4 regions of the Comamonas aquatica genome follow, and region 1 is predicted to be linked to each of the others. Evidence: predicted binding sites of a transcription regulator. Region 1 holds the regulator's gene; each other region holds the start of a gene.

Region 1 (4,046 bases):
TGGTCCGCAGCAACACCCTGGAGAGCCTGGACCAGCGCATCCACCAGCTCACCCAGGTCTATGCCGGCGAGCTGACCGAATGGGTCAAGGAAAAGCAGCGCATCACCAGCTCCATCAAGGCCGCCGTGCCCCAGGCCGAGCCCGTGCCCGCGCTGCTGGCAGCCAAACAGGCCGGCGCCTTCGACGACACCTACTTTGTGTTTGCCGACAAGCGCCATGTCTTCAGCCACCCGATGCCCGAGAACTACGACGGCACGGCGCGCCCCTGGTACCAGCAGGCGGTGCGCGAAGGCAAGGCGGCGCTGACGCCGGCCTACGTTGACGCCAGCACCAGCAAGCTGACCATCAGCTTCGTGGAGCCCGTGGTGACCAACGGGCAGACCGTGGCCGTCGTCGGCTCGGACATGCACCTGGACACGGTCTCCCGCAAGGTGACCAGCATCCAGCCCACCCCCAAGAGCTTTGCCTTCCTGCTGGACGGCCAGGGCAACATCCTGGCGCATGCCCAGGCGGACCTGGTGCTCAAGCCCATGAGCGCCCTCGCGCCGGCGCTGACGCCGGCCCTGATCGAGCAGCTGACCAGCCAAGGCCAGAGCGCGAACGTCACCATCGGTGATGCCGAGCAGATGCTGTATGCCGTCAAGGTCGAGGGCACACCCTGGGTGCTGGCCATCGGTATCGACCGCGCCGAGGCCACCGCGCCGCTGCGCCACCTGCTGCAGGTGGCGGCGGCCATCACCGCGCTGTGCCTGGTGGCGGCCGTGGCCCTGGTGTCGGTGGCCGTCAGCCGCCAGCTGCGCCGTCTGGCCATGGTGCGCGATGCGCTGGAAGACATCGCCTCGGGCGAGGGGGATCTGACCGTGCGCCTGGACAACAGCGGCAAGGACGAGCTGGCACAGATCGCCACCGCCTTCAACCACTTCGTGAACAAGATCGCCGCCGTGCTGCTGCGCATCCGCACCGCCTCGGAATCGGTGCGCCTGGCCAGCCAGGAAATCGCCATGGGCAACCAGGACCTGTCCTCGCGCACCGAGCAGCAGGCCAGCTCGCTGGAGGAGACCGCCGCGGCGATGGAGCAGCTCACCGCCACGGTGCAGCAGAACGCCGAGAACGCCCGCCAGGCCAACCAGCTGGCCAGCAGCGCCTCCTCCGTCGCCTCGCACGGCGGCAGCGTGGTCGGCCAGGTGGTGCAGACCATGGGCGGGATCGACGCCGCGTCGCGCAAGATCGTCGACATCATCGGCGTGATCGACAGCATCGCCTTCCAGACCAACATCCTGGCGCTGAACGCCGCCGTGGAAGCCGCCCGCGCCGGCGAACAGGGCCGCGGCTTTGCCGTGGTGGCCGGCGAGGTGCGCACCCTGGCCCAGCGCAGCGCCGCCGCGGCCAAGGAGATCAAGCAGCTGATCGACGACTCGGTCAACCAGGTCAACACCGGCAGCCGCCTGGTGCAGGAGGCCGGCGCCACCATGCAGGAAGTGGTGGACAGCGTGCGCCGCGTCACCGCCATCGTGGCGGAGATCAGCCACGCCAGCCAGGAGCAGAGCAACGGCATCGGCGAGATCAACGGCGCCGTCAGCCAGATGGACCAGGGCACGCAGCAGAACGCCGCCCTGGTCGAACAGGCCACCGCCGCCGCGCAGTCGTTGCAGCAGCAGGCGCACCAGCTGGCCGAGGTGGTCGGCGGCTTCAAGCTGGACCACGCGCCCGCCACGCAGGCCCTGGCCCTGCGCTGACACACCGCCGGGCACGCGCAGCGCGGGCCCGCGGGGTTTTAAAAAGAGAGCTGCTCGCGCGCTTGCATAAAAGGGTTCAGATGGTTTTCCATCTGAACCCTTTGTGTATGGAGCGCCAGCAGCTCTCTTTTTGATGATTGGCCGCTGTGTCGGTGCTGTCCCACCGGCTGCCCCCACCGGACCGGAACGCGTCTACAGCGCCTTGCGCAGGTTGGCCGGGGCGATCTTCAAGGCCTCGCGGTACTTGGCCACGGTGCGGCGCGCGCACTCGATGCCCTGCTCCTTGAGCATGTCCGCGATCTGGCTGTCGGACAGCGGTTTCTTCGGGCTCTCGGCCGCGACGAACTGCTTGATCAGCGCGCGCACCGCCGTGCTGGAGGCGTTGCCCCCGGTCTCCGTGCCCAGGCCCGAGCCGAAGAAGAACTTCAGCTCGTAGGTGCCGTGCGGCGTGGCCATGTACTTGGCCGTGGTCACGCGGCTGATGGTCGATTCGTGCAGGCCCAGTTCGTCGGCAATGTCGCGCAGCACCAGCGGGCGCATGGCCAGCTCGCCGTGCACGAAAAAGTTCTTCTGCCGGTCGACGATGGCCTTGGACACGCGCAGGATGGTGTCGAAGCGCTGCTGCACGTTCTTGATGAACCAGCGCGCCTCCTGCAGCCGCTGCTGCAGGCCGGCGTGCCCGTCGCTGCCCTTGTGGCTGCGCAGGGCGTTGGCGTACACGTCGTGCACGCGCAGGCGCGGCATCACGTCCGGGTTCAGCTGCACGCTGAACTGCGCCAGGCCATCCCCCCCCTTGCGCGCTGTTTTCTTGACGATCACGTCGGGCACGATGATGTGGCGCTCGACATCGGTGAAGCGCCGCCCCGGCTTGGGCTCCAGCCGAGCGATGACGCCCAGCGCGGCGCGCACCTTGGCCTCGGGCAGGCCGCAGGCCTGCATCAGCTTGCGCACATCGCGCCGCGCCAGCATTTCCAGCGGCTGGGCGCAGACCTGCAGCGCCACCCCCAGCATCTCGTCCTGCGGATCCTCGCGGTGCAGGTGCAGCAGCTGCAGGCGCAGGCATTCGGCCAGGTCGCGGGCGCCCACGCCCACGGGCTCCAGCGACTGCAGCAGGCGCAGGGCCACGGTGAAGCGGTGCACCAGCTCGTCCAGCTGCTCCAGATCGTCGGTGCCGGCCAGGCCCTCAGCCAACGCCTGCAGCGGGTCCTCGAGGTAGCCATCGTCGTTGAGGTTTTCGATCAGGAAACGCAGCGCATAGCGGTCGATCTCGGACAGGCGCAGCGACAGCGCCTGCTGGTGCAGGAAATCGGTCAGCGACTCGTGCGCGCCCGCCAGGTCCAGGGCCGTGGGGGCATCCTCGTCGTCATTGCGGTTGCCGCGCGCCGGGGCGTCGCCGCCCCATTCGCTGTCGTCGTGCGCGATGTCGACGCTGCCGTCGCCCTCCCAGTCGCTGGGCACGTCGCTGTCGGGCGCCGCGGATTCCTGGTCTTTTTGGCCTTCAGCGCTTGCGGCACCTGCGCTGTCTGCTATGGAATATGGTGTTTCGTCGACCGAGCCGCCCTCGTGCTGGGCGGGCTCGTCCGCGGCCTGCAGGCCGAACTCCTCGCGCGGGGCGTCGTCCGAGGCCAGCTCCAGAAACGGGTTGTCGTCGAGCATTTGCTCGACTTCCTGGGACAACTCCAGGGTGGATAGCTGCAACAGCCGGATGGATTGCTGCAACTGCGGCGTGAGCGCCAGATGCTGTGAGACCCGCAGTGACAAACCTGGCTTCAACGCTGTACCCCCTCGAACTTTCTTGTGATTGCCGACGCTGCCGGGCCAGACTACATGCGGAAGTGCTCGCCCAGGTAGACCCGGCGCACATCCGGGTTCTCGACGATCTCCTCGGGTGTGCCCTGGGCGAGTACTGTGCCATCGCTGATGATGAAGGCGTGGTCACAGATACCCAGTGTTTCGCGCACGTTGTGATCGGTAATCAGCACACCGATGCCGCGTTCCTTGAGGAAGCCGATGATGCGCTGGATCTCGATCACGGCGATCGGATCGATGCCGGCGAAGGGCTCGTCCAGCAGGATGAAGCGCGGGTTGGAGGCCAGGGCGCGCGCGATCTCCACGCGGCGGCGCTCGCCGCCGGACAGCGCCAGCGACGGCGACTTGCGCAGGTGCTCGACGCGCAGCTCCTGCAGCAGGCTGGTCAGTTGCTGCTCGATGGCAGCGGCACTCAGGGGCTGGCCGGCCGCATCCGTCTGCAGCTCCAGCACGGCGCGCACGTTGTCCTCGACATTCAGCTTGCGAAAGATCGAGGCTTCC
Region 2 (4,046 bases), 1.2 Mb from region 1:
GCTCGGAGTTGGCCTGCGCAAACATCATCAGTTCCACGTCCGTGGGATTGCGCTTGAGGTCATTGAAAGCGTTGACCAGGTACTCGATCTCGTCGTCGGCCAGGGCCAGGCCCCACTGCTTGTTCGCGGTTTCCAGCGCCGCGCGGCCGCCGCCCAGCACGTCCACAAACTCCATGGGCTGGGCCTGCAGGGTGGAGAACAGCTGCTCGGCTTCGGCACGGGTGGCGAAGACCGATTCGGTCATGCGGTCGTGCAGCAAGGCCGCGATCTGCGCGGTCTGCGCTTGCGACAGCTCGGGCTTGCCGCCCAACAGGCCGGACTTCACCTCCACGCGGTACTCGGTCATGCGTTCGACGCGGAACACCTCCAGGCCGCAGTTGCGCGCGATGTCGGTGGCCTTGGAGGCCCAGGGCGAGATGGTGCCCAGGCGCGGGGTGACGACCAGGGCCACACCGTCGCTGCCGCCGACATACGGGTCGCCATACGTCAACAAGGCCGCCAGACGCTGAGCTTGCTCGGCGGTCGGGGCGGCCTCGGTGGCAACCAGGTGCACAAATCGGGCGCTGATGCCCGTGATCTTGGGGTGGATGGCGACCAGATCGGTCAGGAGTTGCTGGGCGCGGAACGAGCTCAGGGCGTTTCCACCCTCAAACTGAGTCAAATGCAAGGTCACGAGGCGGCCTGTTTATGTGAAGGCTGGTCAAAAGCGCCCCGCCCTGAGGACAAGCACCAAGGCAGGGACGCTGAATTGAGAGAGTTGCGATTTTACCGGGTCGAATACCCTATATATGGAAAGCAATATGAGCAGGGGGAATAGACACATGCTTTGCACACAATCGCCAACACCCTGCTAGCAACTTCCCCAAGCGGGCCTGTGCCGCCACCGAAAGCCGGCCGATGGAATAATCCATGGCATGAGCATCACCATCAAAACCCCGCAAGACATCGAGCGCATGCGCGTTGCAGGCCGACTGGCTTCGGAAGTGCTGGACTACATCACCCCCCACATCAAGCCCGGCATCACCACCGCAGAGATCGACCGCCTGGGCGCCGAGTGCATGGCCCAGCAGGGCACCCGGTCCGCCACCATCGGCTACCAGCCCCCGGGCTACCCGCCCTACCCCGGCCACCTGTGCACCTCGCCCAACCATGTGGTGTGCCACGGCATCCCGAACGACAAACCGCTGAAAAAAGGCGACATCGTGAACGTGGACGTCACCGTCATCACCGAAGACGGCTGGTACGGCGACAACAGCCGCATGTTCCAGATTGGCGAAGGCACGATTGCAGGCAAGCGCCTGGACAGGCTGACGTTTGAAGCCATGTGGCTGGGCATCCAGCAAGTCAAACCGGGCAACACCTTGGGCGATATTGGCCACGCCATCCAAACTTTTGCCGAAAAGCACAACCTGTCGGTGGTACGCGAATACTGTGGCCACGGCATCGGTCAGAAATTCCACGAAGAACCCCAGGTGCTGCACTACGGCAAGCCCGGCACGGGCACGGTGCTGGAAGAAGGGATGGTCTTCACCATCGAGCCCATGCTGAACCTGGGCAAGCGCGAGGTGAAGGAACTGGGCAACGACGGCTGGACCATCATCACCAAGGACCGCAGCCTGTCGGCCCAGTGGGAGCTGATGCTGGCCGTGACCCAGACCGGCTACGACATCCTGACCTGGTCCGAGGGCTCGCCCACGCCGCCCGACTTCATCAGCGGCATCCGCACCTGATGCGGCACCGGCCCTGACGCCCTGTGACAAGGCAGTCCCGCTGCAGGCGGACTGCCTTTTTTCATGGCGGGATCGTGCACACTCGGGCTCCAGGTCCATGCCGCCGCCACGCCTTGCATATTTCTTGCTTGCCTGTGGTCCAGTTTTTGCCTGACAGGTCTTTCTTGCCATGAACATCGAACTCGGCGCCCTGCGCACTGCCTACCGCCAGGACAAGGCGACCCTCACCGACGCCTTGCGCACCCCTGCCAGCAGCACCCGGGGCATCCGCAGCGTGCTGCAAAAGCTCTCGCGGCTGACCGACCAGCACCTGTGTGCCATCCGCGCGGCCAGCGGGCTGCCGGCCGAGGTGGCCCTGGTGGCCGTGGGCGGCTATGGCCGCGAGCAGTTGTTCCCCGCCTCCGACGTGGACGTGCTGTTGCTGCTGCCCGGCCACAGCACCGAGGGGCACGCCCCGCTGAAGGAGGACCTGGAGCGCTTCATCGGCGCCTGCTGGGATGCGGGCCTGGAAATCGGCTCCAGCGTGCGCACCATCAGCGAATGCGTGGCCGAGGCCCAGAACGACGTGACCGTGCAAACCTCGCTGCTGGAAGCCAGGCTGATCGACGGCGATGCGGCACTGTTTGCCGAATTCCAGCGCCAGTACCGCGCCTCGCTCAACCCCAAGGCCTTCTTCACCGCCAAGACGCTGGAGCTGCGCCAGCGCCACATCAAGCACGAGGGCACGCCCTATTCGCTGGAGCCCAACTGCAAGGAATCGCCCGGCGGCCTGCGCGACCTGCACACCATCCTGTGGGTGGCGCAGGCCGCCGGCCTGGGCAGCAACTGGCGCGAGCTGGCGGCCAGCGGGATTGCCACCGAGTTCGAGGCGACGCAGCTGGAGCGCAATGAGGCCACGCTGAGCCTGATCCGCGCCAAGCTGCACGCCCTGTCGGGCCGGCACGAGGACCGGCTGATCTTCGATTTGCAGACCGCCGTGGCCGAGTCCTTCGGCATCCAGAGCCACACGCCCGTGGGTGAGACCATGCCCGTGCGTGCCAGCGAGGTGCTGATGCGCCGCTACTACTGGGCGGCCAAGGCGGTGATGCAGCTGCAGCAAATCCTGCTGCTGAACATCGAGGAGCACCTGTACCCGAACAATGCCGAGCTCAAGCGCATCGACGACCGCTTCTTCGACAAGGACGGGCTGATCGAGGTGGCCAGCGACGACCTGTACCAGAAGGACCCGCAGGCCATCCTGGCGACCTTCCTGACCTATCAGAAGTCGCCCGGCCTGCGCGACCTGTCGGCACGCACGCTGCGTGCCCTGTACAGCGCGCGCGACCTGATGGACAACACCTTCCGCCAGGACCCGGTGAACCGCGACACCTTCATGCAGATCCTGCAGGAGCCGCGCGGCCAGACCCATGCCTTCCGGCTGATGAACGCCACCTCGGTGCTGGGGCGCTACCTGTGGTCCTTCCGCCGCATCGTGGGCCAGATGCAGCACGACCTGTTCCACGTCTACACCGTGGACCAGCACACGCTGATGGTGCTGCGCAACATGCGGCGCTTCTTCATGGCCGAGCACGTGCACGAGTACCCGCTGTGCTCGCAACTGGCCAGCGGCTGGGACAAGCCCTGGCTGCTGTACCTGGCGGCGCTGTTCCACGACATCGGCAAGGGCCGCGGCGGCGACCACTCCGAGATCGGCGCTATCGAGGTGCGGCGCTTCGCCCGCCAGCACAACATGGCCGCCGAGGACGCCGAGCTGGTCGAATTCCTGGTGCGCGAGCACCTGCAGATGAGCACCGTGGCGCAAAAGCAGGACACCAGCGACCCGGACGTGATCCGCGCCTTTGCAGAGCGCGTGGGCACCGAGCGCCGCCTGACGGCGCTGTACCTGCTGACCGTGGCCGACATCCGCGGCACCAGCCCCAAGGTCTGGAACGCCTGGAAGGGCAAGCTGCTGGAAGACCTGTACCACGCCACGCTGCGCGTGCTGGGTGGGCGCGCGCCCGATGCCGCCGCCCTGGTGGAGGCGCGCAAGCGCGAGGCCCAGGTGGCCCTGGCCCTGACGGCCCAGCCCTACGAGTCGCACAAGGCGCTGTGGGACACGCTGGATGTGAGCTACTTCATGCGCCACGAGCCGGCCGACATCGCCTGGCATGCGCGCCAGCTGTCGCGCCACGTGGGCAGCCCCGTGCCCGTGGTGCGCGCGCGCCAGTCCCTGGTGGGCGAAGGCGTGCAGGTGCTGGTGTACGCCCCGGACCAGTCCGACCTGTTCGCCCGCATCTGCGGCTACTTCGACAACGCCGGCCTGATGGTGGTGGACGC
Region 3 (4,046 bases), 380 kb from region 1:
GGCATCACCTCGGCGCGCATCATGGAGCTGGGTTCGCTGGACGCCATCCTGGGCTGCGTCGCCGCCGGCATGGGCTATGCGCTGCTGCCCCAGTCCGTGGTGCAGGCCCAGCAGGCGCGCTTTGGCGTGCAGGGCTGCGCGCTGCCCCCGGGGCTGACCGACATCGCCCGGGTGGACACCTGCCTGGTCACCGGCCCCGAGGCCAGCTGGTCACCCGCGCTGCGCGCCTGGGTGCAGCTGCTGCACGAGACCGTGGCACCGACCCAGGCCATGGCCGAAGCCGAAGAACTCCTGATGGCATAGCGCCCTGCGCAGGCGCAGCAAGCGCTGCAGGCCAATTTGGCAGGTTTTTTTGAGGCGACGCTCAGGGACTCGCGGGCACCAGGGTGCGGCGGTACTGCATGGCCTCGGCCACGTGGGCGCTGGCGATGTGGGGGCTGCCGGCCAGGTCGGCGATGGTGCGCGCCACGCGCAGCGCGCGGTGGGTGGCGCGGGCCGACCAGCCCAGGCGGTCGGCGGCCTTGCGCACCAGGGCGGCGGCGCTGTCCTCCAGCTGCAGGTGCTGCTCCAGCGCGTCGCCCTGCAGCAGCTGGTTGCTGCAGCCCTGGCGCTGCAGGGCCCGCGCCCGCGCCTGGGCCACGCGGGCCTGCACGGCCTGGCTGCGTTCGCCCTCGGTGCTGGCCAGCAGTTGCTCGGCCGGCAGGCTGTGCACCTCGACGTGCAGGTCGATGCGGTCCAGCAGCGGGCCGCTGAGCTTGCCCTGGTAGCGCGCCACCTGGTCGGGCGTGCAGCGGCAGTTGCGCTGGGCACTGCCCCAGAAGCCGCAGGGGCAGGGGTTCATGGCCGCAATCAGCTGGAAGCGCGCCGGGAACTCCGCGCTGTGCGTGGCGCGGGCGATGGTGATGCAGCCGGTCTCCAGTGGCTCGCGCAGGGCCTCCAGCGCGCTGCGGCTGAATTCGGGGAATTCATCGAGGAACAGCGTGCCATGGTGGGCCAGGGAGATCTCACCGGGCTTGGGCGGTGAGCCCCCGCCGACCAGGGCCACAGCGCTGGCCGTGTGGTGTGGGTGGGCGGTGCGGCGCTGGCCCCACTGCGTGGCCTGGAAGCGCCCGCACAGGCTGGCGATGGCCGCGCTTTCGACGGCTTCCTGCTCGGTCATGGGCGGCAGGAGGCCGGCAAACCGGTGGGCCAGCATGGACTTGCCCGACCCGGGCGGGCCGACCAGCAGCACGGCATGGCTGCCGGCGGCGGCAATCTCCAGGGCGCGCTTGGCCTGGACCTGGCCCTTGACCTCGGCCAGATCCAGCAGGACCCGGGGCGCCTGGCGCGGTGGCGGCAGCATGCGCTGCCAGCCCGTGCTGGCGCGGTCATGCGGGGTGGCACCCGGGGGCAGCAGTTGCGCCACCACATCCAGCAGGTGGGCGGCACCATAGACCTCGGCCTGCGGGGCGCAGGCCGCCTCGGCGGCGCTGTCCAGCGGCAGCACCAGGCGTGCCGGGGTCTGGCCCCAGGGCAGGGCCAGGCTGGTGGCCAGGGCCCCGCGCACCGGGCGCAGCTCGCCGGACAGCGACAGCTCGCCCGCGAACTCCCAGCCGTGGAGCCGCGCCGCATCGATCTGCCCGCTGGCGGCCAGGATGCCCAGGGCGATGGGCAGGTCGAAGCGGCCGGAGTCCTTGGGCAGGTCGGCCGGCGCCAGGTTCACGGTGATGCGCTTGTTGGTTGGAAATTCCAGGCCGCTGTTGACGATGGCGCAGCGCACGCGCTCGCGGGCTTCCTTGACCTCCACGTCGGCCAGCCCCACCAGGGCCAGGCTGGGCAGGCCGTTGGCCAGATGCACTTCCACGGTGACGGCGGGCGCTTGCAGCCCCAAAAGGGCACGACTTTGGACGCAAGCCAGGCTCATGGGGCGGTCCTCCCTCAAAAGGTGCACAAAAAAGCAGCACATGCCACCGTGGGTTTGCACTAAAGTGGTGCAACGCGCGATGTTTCCAGATGTGCACTGTAGAACGCGGGCCTGCTCCGCTGCAAGGCCGTTGGTTGGCACGCTCCATGCTTAAAGGGCTTGTCACAACACTTTTTACAACTGCCAGCTTCCCGGAGGAACGTCTTATGAAAATGGTGTCAGCCATCATCAAGCCCTTCAAGCTCGACGAGGTGCGCGAAGCACTGTCACAGCTTGGCGTACAGGGCATCACCGTGACCGAGGTGAAGGGCTTCGGCCGCCAAAAAGGTCACACCGAGCTGTACCGCGGCGCCGAGTATGTCGTCGACTTCCTGCCCAAGGTGAAGTTGGAAGCCGCGGTCGACGATGCCGTGCTCGAGCAGGTGATCGAAGCCATCGAAGGCGCAGCCCGCACCGGCAAGATCGGCGACGGCAAGATTTTCGTTTACGACCTGGAGCAGGTCGTGCGCATCCGCACCGGCGAGACCGGCAAGGAAGCCCTGTAACCCACCCCCTAATGCAAGAGACTGACATGAAAAAATCGCTCCCTGCCATCTCACTGGGTCTGGGCCTGCTGGCCGCCGCCACCGGTGCCATTGCGCAAGAAGCTGCCCCCGCCGTGGCGGTGGTGGCCGAAGTCGTCGCCGAAGCGGCCGCGCCTGCTGCCCCCGTCCTGAGCGCCGGCGACACCGCGTGGATGCTGACCTCCACCATGCTGGTGATCCTGATGGTCATCCCTGGCCTGGCCCTGTTCTACGGTGGCCTGGTGCGCTCCAAGAACATGCTGTCCGTGCTGGCCCAGGTGTTCACCGTGTTCTCGCTGATCACCGTGCTGTGGGCGATCTACGGCTTCTCGCTGGCCTTCGGCGGTGAAGGCAAGTTCTTCGGCAGCTTCGACAAGCTGTTCCTGGCCGGCATCACGCCCGACACCCTGTCGGCCATGCTGCCCACCATCCCCGAATACGTATTCGTGGCCTTCCAGTCCACCTTTGCCGCCATCACCGTGGCGCTGATCGTGGGTGCCTTTGCCGAACGCATCAAGTTCGCGGCCGTGATGATCTTCTCCGTGCTGTGGTTCACCTTCAGCTACATCCCCATGGCCCACATGGTCTGGGGCGGTGGTCTGCTGGCGGCCGATGGCGCGCTGGACTTCGCCGGCGGCACCGTGGTGCACATCAACGCGGCCGTGGCCGGCCTGGTGGGTGCCTACATGGTGGGCAAGCGCATCGGCTTCGGCAAGGAAGCCCTGCCTCCGCACAGCCTGACCCTGACCATGGTCGGTGCCTCCCTGCTGTGGGTGGGCTGGTTCGGCTTCAACGCCGGCTCCGCCGGTGCCGCCAACGGCATCGCTGGCCTGGCCTTCATCAACACCATCCTGGCGACCGGCGCCGCCGCCGTGTCCTGGATCGTGGCCGAAGCCCTGCACAAGGGCAAGGCCTCCATGCTGGGTGCCGCCTCGGGTGCCGTGGCGGGTCTGGTGACCATCACCCCTGCCGCTGGTTTCGTGGGCCCCATGGGTTCCATCGTCATGGGTCTGATCGCTGGCCCTCTGTGCCTGTGGGGCGTGTCGGGCCTGAAGAAGATGCTGAAGGTCGACGACACCTGCGACGTGTTCGGCGTGCACGGTGTGGGCGGTATCCTGGGTGCCATCCTGACCGGTGTGTTCGCCTCGCAAAGCCTGGGCGGCACGGGTGGTCTGACCCCCGACACTTTCGCCATGGGTGCGCAGGTCTGGGTGCAGTTCAAGAGCGTGATCGTGACCATGGTCTGGTGCGGTGTGGTCTCCTTCATCTGCTTCAAGGTCGCAGATGTCCTGGTGGGTCTGCGTGTCGCTGAAGATGCTGAGCGCGAAGGTCTGGACATCACCACCCACGGTGAGTCGGCCTACAACCGCTGAGCAAGGCGCCCGGGCGGCACCCCCGCCCCCGCGCAAGCTGAAACCGCCCTTCGGGGCGGTTTTTTCATGGCCGGTCCGCCGCCAGCGGTCCAGCTCCCCCCTGGCAGGCGGGTGATCGCCTGCGGTGGGGCGTGGTGCCTGAGATGCATGGCCGCCGCAGGCCCAGGGCGCTGCGCGTCCTGCTGATTCACACCCGGCGTTCAAAAA
Region 4 (4,046 bases), 570 kb from region 1:
TGTCTTCCACAAAGCCGGATTCGTTGAGCGTGTCGGTGTGGATGGCGACCTGGGTGTCGGTCTCCTCGGCCACATCCAGGCAGTTGCTGATGGCCGCGGGCGTGCTGCCCCAGTCCTCGTGCAGCTTCAGGCCGATGGCGCCGGCGCTGATCTGCTCGTGCAGGCCGCCCGGCAGGCTGGCATTGCCCTTGCCCAGAAAACCCAGGTTCATGGGGAAGGCGTCAGCGGCCTGCAGCATGCGCTCCAGGTGCCAGGGGCCGGGCGTGCAGGTGGTGGCAAAGGTGCCGGTGGCCGGGCCGGTGCCGCCGCCAATCATGGTGGTCACGCCGCTGGTCAGCGCTTCCTCGATCTGCTGCGGGGCGATGAAGTGGATGTGGGTGTCGATGCCGCCGGCGGTGACGATATGGCCTTCGCAGGAGATGATTTCCGTGCCCGGGCCGATGATGATGTCCACGCCCGGCTGGGTGTCGGGGTTGCCGGCCTTGCCGATGGCCACGATGCGGCCGCCCTTCAGGCCGATGTCGGCTTTGACAATCCCCCAGTGGTCCAGGATCAGCGCGTTGGTCAGCACGGTATCGACCGCGCCTTGCTCGCGCGTGCGCTGGCTTTGCGCCATGCCGTCACGGATGGTCTTGCCGCCGCCGAACTTCACTTCCTCGCCATAGCCGCCCGCAGCCAGGGTGTAGTCTTTCTCGACTTCGACGATCAACTCGGTATCGGCCAGGCGCAGGCGGTCGCCCACGGTGGGGCCAAAGGTTTCGGCGTAGGCACGTCGGTCCATGGTGGCCATATCAAAGTGCTCCTTGAATCAGGCCGCGAAAGCCGTAGATCTGGCGGTCGCCGCCGATGTCGACCAGCTCCACCGTGCGTTGCTGGCCGGGCTCGAAGCGCACGGCCATGCCGCTGGCGATGTTCAGGCGCATGCCGTGGGCGCTGGCGCGGTCGAAGTCCAGGCCGGCGTTGGTTTCGGCAAAGTGGTAGTGCGAGCCGACCTGGATGGGCCGGTCGCTGGCGTTCTTGACCAGCAGCGTGACCGTGCGCCGGCCGGGGTTGAGGGGGTGGGCCCCCTCGTCCAGGAGCAGTTCACCAGGAATCATGCGGTGCCTCCGTGGGATCAGGCCAGACGCGTCAGCAGGGCCACGCCCAGGACGGCGGTTGCGGCGCCCGCCAGCCTGGCTAACAGCTGGTGGCGCTGCATCACGCGGTGGCCCAGGGCCATGCCGCCCAGGTGCAGCAGGGCCGATCCGGCCGCCATGCCCAGCACTGCACCGGCTGCAGCGGCGGCGCTGTCCTCGAACAGTTCATAGCCATGGGCCGCGCCGTGGAAGAAGGCAAACACCCCCACCAGGGCGGCGGCGGCACCCCAGGCCATCTTCTGCCGCACCATCACCAGCAGGCCCAGCACCAGCACCGAGGCGGCAATCATGGGCTCGACGGCCGGCACGTGCAGGCCCGCAAAGCCGGCCAGGCAGCCGGCCACCAGCAGGGCCACAAAGGCCGCCGGGGCGCGCCAGGCCGTGCCGTGGTGGGGAAAGGCCAGGGCGCTCCAGGCGCCCACGGCCAGCATGGCCGCCAGGTGGTCGGCGCCGCCGAAGGGGTGGGCGAAGGCGTGGGCCAGGCTGTCCAGAAAATTGTGGTGGCCGCCACCGTCCGCGCCCACGTGGGCCAGGGCGCTCAGCGGCAGGGCCGACGCGGTGGCGAGGAGGGTGGTGATCAGGTTCTTGGTTTTCATAGCTGTCTGCGCTGGTGGAATAAGGGCTGGAGGCCTAAAAGCCTGCAAGTTCTGGGCGGTCGCTCAGACGATGGGTTCGTGCACCGTGACCAGCTTGGTGCCATCGGGGAAGGTGGCCTCGATCTGGATGTCGGGGATCATCTCGGCCACGCCGTCCATCACGTCGGCGCGCGTCAGCACGGTGCGGCCTGCGCTCATCAGCTGGGCCACGGTCTTGCCGTCGCGGGCGCCTTCCATGACGAAGGCGCTGATCAGGGCCACGGATTCCGGGTAGTTCAGCTTCAGGCCACGGGCCTGGCGGCGCTCGGCCAGCAGCGCGGCGGTGAAGATGAGCAGCTTGTCTTTTTCTCGCGGCGTTAATTCCATGTCGATTCCCTCCATCGGTCCGCAGTGCCGGCCCCGTGGACGGGGGCGGTGCGGCCATGCCATGTCGCGGCCTGCATGCCGCCCGGCGTGCGCACACACGGCGGGCCGTGCGGCGCCTGGGCGGTCACCAGGGCTGGCACCTGCAGTGCAAGCACCGTGCCAGTCGGGCACAGAAGCTGCATCGCTGACCCCACCATGACCCAGTCCCCTGCCGCCGCCGCGCCTGCGACGCCTGCCTCGACCGACCCCTGCGTGCCGCAGCAGGTGGTCAAGGTGCGCCGCGACTACAACGGCTGGGTGGCGACGGAAACCCTGGAGGACTACGCCCTGCGCTATACGCCGCAGCGCTTTCGGCGCTGGTCCGCGTGGCGGGTGGCGAACACCGCCTTCGGCGCGGCCTCGTTCCTGATCCTGGAGGCCGTGGGCGCCACGCTGCTGGTGCAGTACGGCTGGGCGAATGCCTTCTGGGCCATCGTGGCCACCGGCCTGATCATCTTTGCGGCGGGCCTGCCCATCAGCGTCTACGCGGCGCGCTACGGGGTGGACATGGACCTGCTGACGCGCGGCGCGGGCTTTGGCTACATCGGCTCGACCATCACCTCGCTGATCTACGCCACCTTCACCTTCATCTTCTTCGCGCTGGAGGCGGCCGTGATGGCCTACGCGCTGGAGCTGGCGCTGGACATCCCGCCGGCCTGGGGCTACCTGATCTGCGCCCTGGTGGTGATTCCGCTGGTCACGCACGGGGTGTCCATGATCAGCCGGCTGCAGATGTGGACCCAGCCACTGTGGCTGCTGATGCTGGTCGTGCCCTTTGTCTACGTGCTGCTGCGCAATCCTGGTGCGTTTGCGCAGGTGGTGCACTACGGTGGTGAGTCGGGCGCGGGTGCGCATTTTTCATTGCCTCTTTTTGGTGCGGCGCTGACCGTGGGCATTGCCCTGATCACCCAGATGGGGGAGCAGGCCGACTACCTGCGCTTCATGCCGGCGCGCGCGCAGACCACGCGGCTGCGCTGGTGGTCCGGCGTGCTGCTGGGCGGGCCGGGCTGGGTGGCGCTGGGCGTGGCCAAGATGCTGGGCGGGGCGCTGCTGGCCTATCTGGCGATCTCGCACTCCGTGCCGGCCAGCCATGCGGTCGATCCCAACCAGATGTACCTGGCGGCGTATGAGTACGTGTTCCCGCACTACGGCTGGGCGGTGGCGGCCACGGCGCTGTTCGTGGTGATCTCGCAGCTCAAGATCAATGTGACCAATGCCTATGCGGGCTCGCTGGCCTGGTCCAACTTCTTCTCGCGCCTCACGCACAGCCACCCCGGGCGCGTGGTCTGGGTGGTGTTCAACACGTTGATCGCCTTCATGCTGATGGAGATGAACGTGTTCCGCGCCCTGGGCGAGGTGCTGGGCCTGTACTCCAACATCGCCATCGCCTGGATCATGGCCGTGGTGGCCGACCTGGTCATCAACAAGCCGCTGGGCTGGTCGCCCCGGGGCATTGAATTCAAGCGTGCCCACCTGTACGACATCAACCCCGTGGGTGTGGGGGCCATGGGCCTGGCCTCGGGGCTGTCGATCGCAGCCCACTTGGGCGTGTTCGGGCCGCTGGCCCAGGCGTTCTCGGCCCTGATCGCCATGGTGGTGGCCCTGGTCGCCGCACCGCTGATCGCCTGGGCCACGCGCGGGCGCTACTACCTGGCGCGCACGGCCACGCTGCCGGCCCAGGCCTGCACCGGGTGCACGGGCTGCCGCGCGGTCCCCCAGGCCCAGGCCGTGCACACCTTGCGCTGCACCGTGTGCGAGCGCGACTACGAAGTGCCGGACATGGCCCACTGCCCGGCCTATGGCGGCCACATCTGTTCGCTGTGCTGCACCCTGGATGCGCGCTGCGGCGACCTGTGCAAGCCCCAGGCGCATTGGGGCGTGCAGTGGCGCGCCGCGCTGCGCTGGCTGC

What was found. Region 1 encodes sigma-54, which starts transcription at its own class of promoters, with help from an activator protein. Its sites were predicted from a motif close to TGGCANGNAANCTGCTTT; they were not measured.
Region 2: a site for sigma-54 is predicted at 1,844-1,861, ahead of KAQ61_RS10155 ([protein-PII] uridylyltransferase). Genes of this name have one in related genera too.
Region 3: a site for sigma-54 is predicted at 2,039-2,056, ahead of KAQ61_RS17300 (P-II family nitrogen regulator). Genes of this name have one in related genera too.
Region 4: a site for sigma-54 is predicted at 2,243-2,260, ahead of KAQ61_RS12945 (urease subunit gamma). Genes of this name have one in related genera too.

Annotation. Positions count from the first base shown of each region.
Region 1 is NZ_CP072916.1:3,309,503-3,313,548, forward strand. Features, by position in the region: gene KAQ61_RS15620 (methyl-accepting chemotaxis protein) at 1-1,736, shown strand, start outside; gene KAQ61_RS15625 (RNA polymerase factor sigma-54) at 1,929-3,509, opposite strand; gene lptB (LPS export ABC transporter ATP-binding protein) at 3,560-4,046, opposite strand, start outside.
Region 2 is NZ_CP072916.1:2,135,444-2,139,489, forward strand. Features, by position in the region: gene purL (phosphoribosylformylglycinamidine synthase) at 1-673, opposite strand, end outside; gene map (type I methionyl aminopeptidase) at 915-1,730, shown strand; gene KAQ61_RS10155 ([protein-PII] uridylyltransferase) at 1,900-4,046, shown strand, end outside.
Region 3 is NZ_CP072916.1:3,690,033-3,694,078, forward strand. Features, by position in the region: gene KAQ61_RS17290 (LysR family transcriptional regulator) at 1-303, shown strand, start outside; gene KAQ61_RS17295 (YifB family Mg chelatase-like AAA ATPase) at 365-1,903, opposite strand; gene KAQ61_RS17300 (P-II family nitrogen regulator) at 2,110-2,448, shown strand; gene KAQ61_RS17305 (ammonium transporter) at 2,475-3,839, shown strand.
Region 4 is NZ_CP072916.1:2,738,054-2,742,099, reverse strand. Features, by position in the region: gene ureC (urease subunit alpha) at 1-790, opposite strand, end outside; gene KAQ61_RS12955 (urease subunit beta) at 792-1,097, opposite strand; gene KAQ61_RS12950 (HupE/UreJ family protein) at 1,115-1,732, opposite strand; gene KAQ61_RS12945 (urease subunit gamma) at 1,796-2,098, opposite strand; gene KAQ61_RS12940 (hybrid sensor histidine kinase/response regulator) at 2,294-4,046, shown strand, end outside.